Linked DNA regions of Nitratidesulfovibrio vulgaris str. Hildenborough. Each later gene encodes a partner of the first gene's protein in a complex. Links are inferred from orthologs where the notes say so. Each region holds a gene or a part of one and is shown in the gene's direction. Other genes may lie near its edges.

The links.
Region 2: the proteins of DVU_RS11530 (region 1) and DVU_RS00805 are in contact, whole or in part, in a cryo-EM structure (PDB 8Z1Y), measured with the Escherichia coli proteins. The link is inferred for Nitratidesulfovibrio vulgaris str. Hildenborough from one-to-one orthologs.

What each region holds. Positions count from the first base shown.
Region 1 is NC_002937.3:2,564,101-2,570,472, forward strand. What follows is about bases 2,060-5,055. They hold DVU_RS11530 (ABC transporter permease), read left to right. Parts: upstream 2,060-3,104; coding sequence 3,105-4,007; downstream 4,008-5,055. Other genes in these bases: DVU_RS11520 (hypothetical protein), read left to right, coding at 2,060-2,077; DVU_RS11525 (ABC transporter permease), read left to right, coding at 2,089-3,108; DVU_RS11535 (DNA repair protein RecN), read left to right, coding at 4,449-5,055. Outside these bases: recombination-associated protein RdgC, read left to right, coding at 768-1,382; more of DVU_RS11520, read left to right, coding at 1,547-2,059; more of DVU_RS11535, read left to right, coding at 5,056-6,068; DVU_RS11540 (hypothetical protein), read left to right, coding at 6,071-6,372. UniProt on the Escherichia coli protein: Part of the ABC transporter DppABCDF involved in dipeptide transport. Responsible for the translocation of the substrate across the membrane.
Region 2 is NC_002937.3:202,822-208,968, reverse strand. The notes cover bases 1,842-4,612. They hold DVU_RS00805 (ABC transporter ATP-binding protein), read left to right. Parts: upstream 1,842-2,605; coding sequence 2,606-3,619; downstream 3,620-4,612. Other genes in these bases: DVU_RS00800 (cation diffusion facilitator family transporter), read right to left, coding at 3,904-4,612; DVU_RS00810 (ABC transporter ATP-binding protein), read left to right, coding at 1,842-2,595. In the rest of the region: DVU_RS00820 (ABC transporter permease), read left to right, coding at 1-684; DVU_RS00815 (ABC transporter permease), read left to right, coding at 686-1,606; more of DVU_RS00810, read left to right, coding at 1,609-1,841; more of DVU_RS00800, read right to left, coding at 4,613-4,815; DVU_RS00795 (diheme cytochrome c), read right to left, coding at 4,876-5,280; DVU_RS16740 (hypothetical protein), read left to right, coding at 5,302-5,622; carB (carbamoyl-phosphate synthase large subunit), read left to right, coding at 5,875-6,147. UniProt on the Escherichia coli protein: Part of the ABC transporter DppABCDF involved in dipeptide transport. Responsible for energy coupling to the transport system.

The sequences.
Region 1 (6,372 bases):
CCACCAACTAGCTAATGGGACGCGGACTCATCCATGAGCAGTAGCTTGCAAGCAGAGGCCACCTTTCCCCCGAAGTTGAAATCGGAGCGTATTCGGTATTAGCGACCGTTTCCAGCCGTTATTCCCAACTCATGGGTAGATCATCCACGCGTTACTCACCCGTGCGCCGCTTTACTCGGACCGAAGTCCTTTCACGCGCGACTTGCATGTGTTAAGCACGCCGCCAGCGTTCAATCTGAGCCAGAATCAAACTCTCCAGTTAGTAATTGGAGAGACCACACCCCTTTCGGGGCATGACTCAAATAGGCTGATCTTCTATTCTCCCGACTCGCTATTCACTTTTCAAGGAACCGAACCCTTCCGAAGAAGGATTTCCCGTTTGCGGGAAATTTCTTTTTGCCCTACTTGCGTTCGGGCGTCAACACTTTTGTGTGAATTTTAATTTCCACTCTGGTGTCGAACGTGCCGTCGTTCGCCTTGCGGCTTTTCGTCGGCGCGGTTGGGACTTCTACGCGATTCACTCCGGAAGTCAACGTCTTTTTTCGAACTTGCTCGATAATTTCTCAAAAAGTCTTTGGTATCAACACATTGTGTCAACAAACAAACAGACATGGTCCAACGGCAAGCTGCAAGCACACCTGTAAACGCCCCTGTAGGAATGGAGACATCGCCCATCGTGACGACCACCGTACCCATATCGGTCTTCCATACTGGCGTGCCCTCCCGACTTGGGCTAGAGAAAGGCATCATCGAAACGAGGAGACCCCATGAGCTTTCTCAACGCAAGCACCAGCTTCACACGCTTTCGCATACTTGACCCTGTTCCGTCGGCGTTATGGCCCACCATTCCTGACAAGCTGCGTCAGTTCAGCTTTCGGGACATCGACGACACCTCGGACGAGAGGGCATGGGGATGGGTATGCTTCGACGACATGCTCGATAGCCAATGGCGCACCGCACCTCCGGAAAAGGGCGAGTTTCTCGCGTTCTCGCTCCGCCTTGATACCCGGCGCATTCCCGCTGCCGTCATCAAGAAGTATACGGCGCTGTCACTCCGCGACGAAGAGGAGCGCAACAAGCAACAGGGCAAGAAGTTCATATCGCGAGAACGCAAGAAGGAGCTCAAGGAACAGGTCAAGCTGCGCCTGCTTTCACGCTTTCTCCCCATTCCCGCCGAGTTCAATGTCGTGTGGGCGACCACCTCGAACATGGTCTACTTCGCCTCGACCCAGTCGAAGATGTGCGACCTGTTCATGGAGTATTTCACGCTGACCTTCGACCTGCATCTCGAGGCGATGACCCCCTACCAGCTTGCAGCGTCGATGCTCGATGAGAACGCCATGTCGCGGCTGGACATCATAGAGGCGACCCAGTTCGCCTGATTCGCGGACTCGACAGCGGCAGGCATCTTCAAGGTGAAGTTGCCCCCTCCACATGATCGGGCACAGCCGGTCACCACAGGCAGGGGACAGGGGACACGCCAGTGCCTGCATCCGGACGAACTGCATACGACACCCCACGACAGGGCGTCACCCAAGGAATAACGATGACCGACACAGCATATCTTGGACAGACCGTAGACGTCATTCTCGGTCAGGAGTTCCTCACCTGGCTCTGGTACAGGAGCGAATCTCGGAACGGCAGCTTCGAGACCGAAGATGGACGGAACTTCGGCGTGTTCATGGAACAGCGCATCGCCGTTCAGGGTGGTGAGGGCGAGAGCCTCGAGACGGCGACCGTATCCGGCAGCATGTCGCAGTTGCGTGAAGCTCGGCTTGGGCTTTCGACGGGCAAGAAGGTCTCGCGGGCGCTCATCCGCATCGAGCGCGACGCCGACAGCTGGCTGCTGACGCTCAAAGCCGAGGACTTCGCCCTCAACAGTCTCAAGACGCCCGTCATCGAGAAGGATGGCGAAGACGACGACCCCGACGCCCGCTTTCTCGAGAAGATGTATCTGATCGACACCTGCCTCGGCTTCCTCGACGAAGTCTATCGCCAGTTCCTTGCCGTGAGGCTATCGCCCCGCTGGAACGACGAGGTCCGAGACCTGCGTGTGTGGATGGAACGTACGGCTTGACGGGAACCGCCATGCCAGCACCAGCCTCGACACGCCTGACAGCCCTCGCCCGGAGAATGCTCCGCAAGCTTGCATGGATGGTGGTGGTGTTTCTGGGCATCACCGTCATCTGCTTCTGGGTCATCCACCTCGCACCGGGGTCGCCCACCGACCTTGAGACGACCATGAATCCACTTGCAGGTGCAGAGGCACGGAAACGCCTCGAGAGCATCTACGGGCTCGACCAGCCGTTGTACGTCCAGTATGCACAGTGGCTTGGCAGACTGGTGCGTCTCGACTTCGGCAATTCCATGTCCAGTGATGGCAGACCCGTCATGGAGCGCATCCGCGAACGTCTGCCTCTCACCGTGGGCATGAACGTGGCGGCCCTGTTTCTGACGCTTCTGCTTGCCGTACCCATCGGCGTCGCATCCGCACACTGGCAAGGGGGCTGGTTCGACCGGGGCATGACCGTGCTCGTGTTCATCGGCTTTGCCATGCCGGGATTCTGGCTGGCGCTGCTGCTGATGCTCTTCTTCGGCATCCATCTCGGCTGGCTTCCTCTCTCGGGGCTGACGTCGCTGGACTACGCCACGCTCTCGCCGTGGGGCAAATTCCTTGACGTGGCCCGCCACCTTGCGTTGCCGCTCTTCATCTACACCTTCGGCAGCCTTGCAGGCATGTCGCGTTTCATGCGTTCTGCCATGCTCGAAGTGTTGCGGCAGGACTACATCCTCACCGCACGGGCCAAGGGGCTGCCGACACGGACCGTCATCTTCCGGCACGCCCTGCGCAACGCGCTGCTGCCGGTCATCACCATCCTCGGCCTCTCGCTGCCGGGGCTGATAGGCGGCAGCGTCATCATCGAATCCATCTTCGCCCTGCCGGGACTGGGGCAACTCTTCTACACCGCCGTCATGGCGCGCGACTACCCGCTCATCATGGGCAACCTCGTCCTCGGTGCGGTACTGACTCAGGCTGGCAACCTGATTGCGGACCTGTGCTACGGACTCGCCGACCCGCGCATCCGCAACAGTGGAGGAGACCGATGAACGCCCCCCACAGCAACGCGGGCACCGAAACCGGAACCCCGTTCGTCCCCCCACCCGCGACGACGTCACGGCCCTCCACATCCCGATTCTGGCAGAGGAACATCCTCTTCGCCATCGGCTTTGCCATCGTCGGCAGCATGTCCCTGCTTGCGCTGCTGGCACCTTGGATTGCGCCCTACGACCCCACGGCCCTGCATCTCGACACCATCCTGTCGGGCCCGTCCGCCACACACCTGCTTGGTACGGACGCGCTTGGTCGCGACGTGCTCTCTCGCCTGCTGTACGGGGCGCGCGTCTCGCTATGGGTAGGCTTCGTCTCCGTGGGTATCGCCGTAGCCATCGGTCTCGCCGTGGGCCTCGTCGCGGGGTATTTCGGCGGCATCATCGACGAACTCGCCATGCGCCTTGTGGACATCATGCTGTGCTTTCCCTCGTTTTTCCTCATCCTTGCGGTCATCGCCTTTCTCGAACCAAGCCTTGGCAACATCATGGCTGTCATCGGGCTGACCTCATGGATGGGAGTGGCGCGGCTGGTACGCGCCGAGACCCTCTCACTGCGGGAACGGGAATTCGTGGCGGCCGCCCGCCTTGCCGGGGCCGGGCGCACACGCATCATCCTCACCCACATCCTGCCCAATGCGATGGCACCGGTGCTGGTTTCGGCGACGCTGGGCGTAGCCGGGGCCATTCTCACCGAGTCGGCCCTCAGCTTTCTGGGCCTCGGGGTGCAGCCGCCCGACCCCAGCTGGGGCAACATGCTGCTGGAGGGCAAGGACGTTCTGGAAATCGCCCCGTGGATGTCGCTCTTCCCCGGCCTTGCCATCCTTGTCACCGTACTCGGATACAACCTGCTGGGTGAGAGTCTGCGCGACTTTCTCGACCCGCGCCTGAAAAAATAGTCGCGTTCCCAACGATGCCCCACGACGCAGGACGCATCCCGACACACAGAAGAACGCGCCTCAAACGGATGCACCTCCGCGCACCTCTCAACAAACACGGTTTGTTATGCTAGGGTGCGCCCATGCAGACCAGAGGACGGTCGACGACGCCGGATGACCTCCACAGAGGGGACGGTGCGGGTCGACACAGGTGCTGCGGCACAGGACGGAGAACCGCCAGGGGTGTGCACCCACGGCAGCGGTCAGTTCCCATCGCACGGCGGGGCGTACAAGGCGCCACAGGGAACGGGGAGCGCATCCGGGTGTTCATTGTGCAAACCGGGCCAAGCGGGGCAACACGGGCCGCGACAACGGCCTCGCAGCACTAGCGGCATCACCTGCAACGGGCACAGCATAGCGCCCGCCACATGAGTCTCGTCATTCACCGCACATGGAGCGGCCATGCTGGAATATCTTCGCATCAGAGACCTCGCCCTCATCGAGGACATGGAACTCGAGTTCTCCAACGGACTGAACGTGCTCACAGGTGAGACCGGGGCAGGCAAGAGCTTCATCCTGAAGGCACTCAACTTCCTCACCGGCGACCGCCTCGGGGCGGATATGGTGCGTCCCGGACGCGACAAGGCGCAGGTCGAGGCACTGTTCATGCTTCCCGACGGTGAATGCATCATGCGGCGTGAACTCGTGGCTGCCACAGGTCGCAGCCGTCTCTTCATCAATGACGCGCTCAGTTCGCAGGACGCGGCACGCGACCTGCGCCCTTCGCTCATCGTCCATACGAGCCAGCACGGACAGCACAAGCTCTTGCAGCCTTCCTTTCAGGCCCAGTTGCTGGACACCTATCTCCAGAGGCCAGACCTGCTTGAGCGCCGGGAGGCGACCCTGCGACAGCTTCGGGACGTTGCGGCACAGCGTGAAGCCCTGCTCGAACGTTCCCGTACCCTCGAAGAGAAACGGGATGTACTCGAGTACCAGCAGCGCGAAATAGAGCGGGTAGCGCCCGAACACGGCGAAGAGGAACAGCTCGAAACCCGCCGCAACGAACTGCGTGACGCCGCCTCACTGCTCGAAGGCTACGAACACGGCATGGCCCTGCTGCGCGGCGGGGCGGACGGCCCCGGCATGGTCGACCTTCTTGGTCAGCTGGAACGGCAACTCGACGAACTCTCGAACCTCGACGACGCCTTCGGCACCGACGCCGAGGCTGCACGCACCTACCGCGACACGCTGCATGACCTCGAGCGCAGACTGCGCCGTCGTCCCGCCATCGCCGACCCCGGCGAGCGCGAACGTATCGAATCGCGCCTTTTCGAACTGTCGCAGCTTAAACGCAAACTGCGCCGGTCGCTGGACGACATCCTCAACCTACGGGATGAGATCGACGAGAACCTGTCGTTCCTCGACGCCTGCGGGCTCGACATCAAAAGGCTCGAACGTGAGGAAGCCTCCTTGCGGGAACAGCTCAAGGCCGTACTCGACGAACTCACCCCGGCGCGGCGCCTCGCAGCCGAACGTCTGGCACGCGACCTTGAGAGCGAACTGGCGGGCCTCGGCTTCTCCGAACATGTGCATGTGGATTTCGAATTCTCCCCCACCGAAGCGTGGCCCGGCTGTCCTGAAGAGAAGGCACGCCTCCTCTGGGTGCCCAACCCCGGACAGGCTCCGCAACCGCTCGACCGCATCGCCTCGGGCGGCGAGCTTTCACGGTTTCTGCTTGCGGTCGTGGGGCTCATGTCGCAAGGCGAGACCGCCACGCTCATCTTCGACGAGGTGGATGCGGGTGTGGGCGGCCTTACACTGCACCGGGTCGCAGACCGACTCGAATCGCTCGCCCTGCACCGTCAGGTACTGTGCATCACCCACTGGCCCCAGATAGCGGCACGTGCCGCCCGGCACTTCCAGATACGCAAGGAGGTGACGGATGGAGCGACCTCGACGCTGTGCGCCAGACTTGAAGGCGAGGCCATCCGCGACGAACTGGCGCGCATGGCGGGCGGCGGCACCGAAGGGCAGGCCCTCGCCGATGGACTCGCCGCCCAGAACACGCACGAGGGGTCGTAGCCATGACCGACGAGAACGCCACCACCCCGGAAACTGCGGCAGCACCGCAGGCCGCGTCCTCCAATGCTGGGCCCGCCGGACATGGCACCCCCCTCCCCAACGGGGCCCTGCTCTCTTTCGAACAAAGGCTCGACGCCTATATCGCTGCACTGCGTGACCTGAAGGAACGACGGGCCGTCAAGGAGGTCACCGAACGGGAGATGCTGCAGCTGCTCATGCGGCTCAATGCCCCGCGCATCAACGAACTGCCCCTCCTTGAAAGCCTGCAGCAAGGCATCACCGACTTCCTGACGATACGGGGCGT
Region 2 (6,147 bases), 2.4 Mb from region 1 along the record:
GAACTGGTGTTCGTGGCGGCATGCCTCATCATCCTCATCTCCGTACCCGTGGGCGTCTATGCGGCGTGCCGCCCCAAGGACGTGCTTTCACGTCTGTTCATGGGCGTAAGCACCATCGGTGTGTCGGTGCCGGTCTTCCTCACCGCCATATTCCTCATCTACATCTTCTCGGTGAACCTCGGCTGGCTGCCCTCTTTCGGGCGCGGCAACCCTGAGCACGTCATCGGCTCATGGGACACGAACCTCACCACGTGGGCCAATTTCAAGCACATCATCCTGCCCGGCATCTCGCTCTCCTCCATCATGCTGCCGCTCTTCATCCGCCTCATCCGCGCCGAGATGAAGGAAGTGCTCGAGACCGAGTACGTCAAATTCGCCCGCGCCAAGGGCCTTAAGACATGGCGCGTCATCATGGTTCACGCCTTCAAGAACACGCTGCTGCCGGTCATCACCGTCGGCGGGGTGCAGCTTGGCACCATGATCGCCTTCACCATCCTCACCGAGACGGTCTTCCAGTGGCAGGGCATGGGCTTCATGTTCATCGACGCCGTGGAACGCGCCGACACCTCGCTGCTTGTGGCGTACCTCATCTTCTGCGGCGCCATCTTCGTGACGGTGAACACCGTGGTCGACATCGTCTACGGTCTGGTGAACCCCATGGTCCGCATCGCGGGGAGGAAATAGCATGGTCGCCCTCATCAGACGCTTCCGCAAGTCGTACTTCCTCTACAGCTTCCTGCGCGACCCCGTGGCCGTGGGCAGCTTCGCGCTGCTGTTCATCCTTGCCGTGTCGGCCATTCTCGCGCCGCTCATCGCCCCCCATTCGCCCTATGACGGTGCGACCCTCGACATCATGAACGCGGAACTTCCGCCCGCATGGAAGCCCGAAGGCACCGCCGACTTCCTGCTGGGCACCGACAACCAGGGCCGCGACATCCTCTCGGCCATGCTTTACGGGATGCGCGTTTCGCTGGTCATCGGCCTTGGCGCCGTGGCCCTGCAATCCGTCATCGGCATCTTCGTGGGTCTCGTGTCCGGCTACGGCAGCAAGCGCATCGACTCCATCCTCATGCGCGTGGCCGACGTGCAGCTTTCGTTCTCGTCCTACATGGTGGCCATCTTCTTCGGCGCCATCCTGCAGATGGTCGTGGGCGTGGGCCGCTACGAAGAGGTGGCCGTGCCCTTCCTCATCTTCGTCATCGGCCTTTCGGAATGGCCCCAGATAGCGCGTACCGTACGCGCCTCGGTGCTGGCCGAGAAGAAGAAGGAATACGTCGAGGCGGCGCGCGTCATCGGCCTTCCGGCACGGCGCATCATGCTGCGGCACATCCTGCCCAACACGCTCACCCCGGTGCTTGTCATCTCCACGGTGCAGGTGGCCAACGCGGTCATGAGCGAGGCGGCCCTGTCGTTCCTGGGTCTCGGGATGCCGGTCACGCAGCCTTCGCTCGGTTCGCTCATCAAGTCGGGCTTCCAGTACTTCTTCAGCGGAAGCTGGTGGATAACGCTCTTCCCGGGCATCATGCTCATTCTGCTGGTGCTGTCCATCAACCTGCTCGGTGACTGGCTGCGCGACTTCCTCAATCCCAAGCTTTACAAGGACTAGCCATGGAAGCGTTGCTCGACGTCCAGAACCTCACCGTCAAGTTCGCTCTCCGCGACGAAGCGCTCACCGCCGTGAACGACGTCTCGTTCACGCTGGGCCGTGGCGAACGTCTCGGACTTGTGGGCGAGTCGGGAGCGGGCAAGTCCGTCACCGGCTTCTCCATCATCAACCTCATCAGCAAGCCCGGCTTCATCGCCGGTGGCTCGGTGCTGTTCGAGGGTAACGACCTCGTCACCACCGATGCCGAAACGCTGCGTGACATCCGCGGCAACCGCATCAGCATGATCTTCCAGGATCCCATGATGACGCTGAACCCGGTGCTCACCATCGGCTCGCAGATGGTGGAGACGATTCTCGCGCACCAGAAGATGAGCCGCCGCGAGGCGGAAGAGATCGCCCTCGACAAGCTGCGCAAGGTCTACATCCCCTCGCCCGAGAAGCGGCTCAAGCAGTACCCGCACGAGTTCTCCGGCGGCATGCGCCAGCGCATCGTCATCGCCATAGCCCTGCTCACCTCGCCGAGCCTCATCATCGCCGACGAACCGACAACGGCCCTCGACGTGACCATTCAGGCCGAGATCATGGACCTGCTGCTTGAACTGTGCGAGTCCGAGAAGATGGGTCTCATCCTCATCACGCACGACCTCGGCGTGGTCTCGCAGGTGACGCAGAAGATAGCCGTCATGTACGCGGGCCGCATCGTGGAGATGGGCGAGACCGCGCGCATCGTGGCCGACCCGCAGCACCCCTACACCAAGGGGCTGCTCGCCGCCCTGCCGCAGGGCAACAGCTGTGGCGGGGGCTGCGTGGGCAAGCGGCATCGCCTGAACCAGATTCCGGGTGCCATGCCCAGCCTCTCCGAGATCGCGCACGGCATCTGTCCCTTCCACAACCGTTGCGAGCTGTGTCAGGACGTGTGCCGCACCTCGCGGCCGCGCCTCCTGCCCAAGCGCAACGGCGGACTTGTGGCGTGCCACCTGCTGGACTAGCGGAGTTACGATGCAACAGAAACCTCTTCTCAACCTGCGCAATGTCGTCAAGCACTTCGACATCTCCGGCGGCTTTCTCGACCAGCTCAGGCTCACCGGCTCCGGCATCGTCCGCAAGCGCACTGTCGTCCATGCGGTCAACGACGTCTCGTTCACCATCAACGAGGGCGAGACCCTCAGCGTTGTCGGTGAATCGGGCTGCGGCAAATCGACCCTCGCACGCACGGTCATCGGCCTGTACCGCCCCAATTCCGGCGAAATCCACTACCGTGACCGGCGCATCGACCACCTCTCCGACACGGAGATGCTGCCCTACCGCACCCGCATGCAGATGGTCTTCCAGGACCCTTACGCCTCGCTCAACCCGCGTATGCGCGTGAACCAGATTCTCGAAGAACCCATCCGCTTCCACAACCCCGGCATCGGCGAAGGCGAAGTGCTCGACAGGGTCGCCGCCGTCATGGAACAGGTGGGCATCAACCCTGTGTGGGCCACGCGCTATCCGCATGAGTTCTCGGGCGGGCAACGCCAGCGCATATCCATCGCCCGCGCCCTTGCCGTCGACCCCGAGTTCATCGTGGCGGACGAACCCATCTCCGCACTGGACGTCTCCATTCAGGCGCAGGTGCTGAACCTGATGATGGACATGCAGGAACAGCGCAACCTGACCTACCTGTTCATCAGCCACGACCTCTCGGTGGTGGAGCACATCTCCACCCGTGTGGCGGTCATGTACCTCGGTTCACTGTGTGAACTCGCCACCAGCGAAGACCTGTTCGGTTCACCGCGCCACCCGTATACGCAGGCATTGCTCTCCGCCATTCCGCGTATCGGGCAGAAGGGCCTGAAGCACATCCGCCTCTCCGGTGACGTGCCCACGCCCATCAACCTGCCTTCGGGCTGCGTCTTCCACGGTCGCTGCCCCCACGCCGACAAGCGCTGCATGAACGAGGTGCCCCGCGCCCTGCCGCAGCCCGGCGGTGCTCTGGTGGCATGTCACGCCGTGGAGGAAGGCCGCATCTAGCTGCGCGCCTCGCGGGTTGCCCCGTGACTGCCCCCCCATAAAGACAAACGAAGGGCCCGCATACATGCGGGCCTTTCCATTGAGCGACACGAAGTCGCACCCGCACGCTGTGGGCCACGTGGCATCCCCTGCCGGGGGGTACGACCTGCCGGGGATACGCTAGGCCAGCGCCGGGCTTAAGTCATGTGTTACGCCCCCCCGCAGGCTACGCACCGCCCGCGGCACCGGAGCGACACGCCATCTGCTGCCAATACCCCGTAATCCCTGAACCGTACGCAGGGCCCCTACCTCTCATGGCACCTGCCAGCATGGCGGCAGGCGCTGCACTGTGCCTCATCGCAGGCCTCGGCCCGCACAAGTACCTCGACGACATGGGGAATCTGGCCCCGCAGGATATCTTCGACGACCGTGGCGCGCGCCTGTGCCTGCTCCATGGTCATATGCCGGGGCAGCACGAGATGCAGGTCGACATGGATGTCCCGGCCCGACCTCCATGCCCGGATATCATGCGTTGCAATCCCGTCATCCTGCTCATGGCGTCTGAGGACATCCTCGATACGCAGCAGCAGCTTCTCGTCGCGCTCGTTCATGAGTCCACGCACCGCCTCCCTTACGAGCCCATACCCCGCTCCGAGGATGTGCAGGGCCACGACGCATGCGATGGCCCCGTCGAGCCACAGCCATCCTGTGGCATGGACGAGCAGCAAACCCGCAAGCACCCCACCGGTCGTGTACACGTCAGTTATGATGTGCTTACCGTCGGCAACGAGTGCCAGCCTGTCTTCGCGCCGTCCCACACGGATGAGATAAAGGCCGAGAACGAGGTTGATGGCAGAGGCGACGACCGATAGCCCAAGGCCGATGTCAAGCTGCACCATTGCGCGCGGTTCGATGATACGAGGCGCCGCTGCGACGATAATGCCCAGTGCGGCAACAATGACGAGAGCCCCTTCGAAGAACACGGCGAAGAACTCGACTCGCCCATGCCCATAGGGATGGCGCCTGTCCGGCGGCGTCTGCGCCACATACAGGGTCCACATGGTAAAAGCACTCGCCACCACATTCACGATGGACTCGAATGCATCCGACATGAGTGCCGCTGAATCTGTCACGAGATACGCGAGCATCTTCAGGACGAGGATGCACACACCGCACACGAGGGACAAGGCGATAGCCCTGCGCTGTTCAGACATCATCCGTCGCACATCCTTCCGCAGTCAAAGTGAATGGTGGCCTGCTCGTGCCATGCGCCCGTATCAGTCCGTCGGAATCGCCACGTCGTCATCATCGAACTGCCCGCCAGTTGCCCCGGGATGACAGGCAATGCAGTTCGCCAGCCCGCCTACACTTTCCCTGGTCAGCACGGCAGCCCCGATATCGCGATGCTTGTGCCTGATGTAGGGCACTTCCGTGATGCGCGACACGTTCCCATCAGACATGGAACGGGCGATCTTCCGGCCCAGTTTGGTGCCGGACCTGTCGGCCGCGTTATCGGAAAGATAGGCGGCGACAGCCTGCTGCTGCGCAGGAGACATCTCGACCACCGTCCCGAAATGGTCGCTTGCTGAACCGACGATGGATGCCCATCCCTCATGCGCCAACAGTACAGCAGGGTACGCCATGTGGCACCCTCCGCAAGATTTCACATAAACATCAGGCATTTTTGACACAGTTGACCATGCATGTCGTTCCCCATGCCTATCGTGTCTTCCGTCATCAGCATATGCATCAACGTCAAAACCGTGCAGACAGGCAAGGGAGCCTGTCAGGACAGTGAATATGATACCACATTGCAATTTCATGCCAATGCGATGCACTACTCAACTCCTATCGATGATAATCATTGCCATGAAGAAAAAGAAAGTGATTATCATGACAACATCAAAGCAGATATTGCATCAGTAGCACTGCACTCACAGTACACATCAAGCGTCGCGACACGCAATGACTTTCGGCATTATCATCACACGGCAACGAGCCACCTTGGCGCAAGCGAAGCCTGATTGCAGAAACGGGATACAGAGATGCGTCACCTGCGCCCAAGGCTTGTGCCCCTTGCATGTCACCCCCTGCCGGTATATGGTAGGGAGATTGCTGACCGGCGCGTACCGAGGGCGGCCCGCTGGCGCAATCGCGGGCGGACGGCATCTCCCCCGCGCCCCCTTCCGTGGGCGTTCGCCTCCTTCCGCTTCGTACCGTCAGGATTTCTCCGCCTTGCAGCCCCGCGGACAACCTTTCACCCCACACGAAGCGACATGCCCAAACGCACAGACTTGAAGCGGATTATGGTCATCGGGTCCGGCCCCATCATCATCGGGCAGGCCTGCGAGTTCGACTACTCCGGCACACAGGCCGTGAAGGCCCTCAAGGAAGAGGGTTACGAGGTGGTGCTGGTCAACTCGAACCCCGCCACCATCATGACCGACCCCGGTCTCGCCGACCGTACCTACATCGAGCCCATCGAGCCCGAGACGGTGGCCGCCATCATCCGCAAGGAGCGTCCCGACGCGCTGCTGCCCACGCTGGGC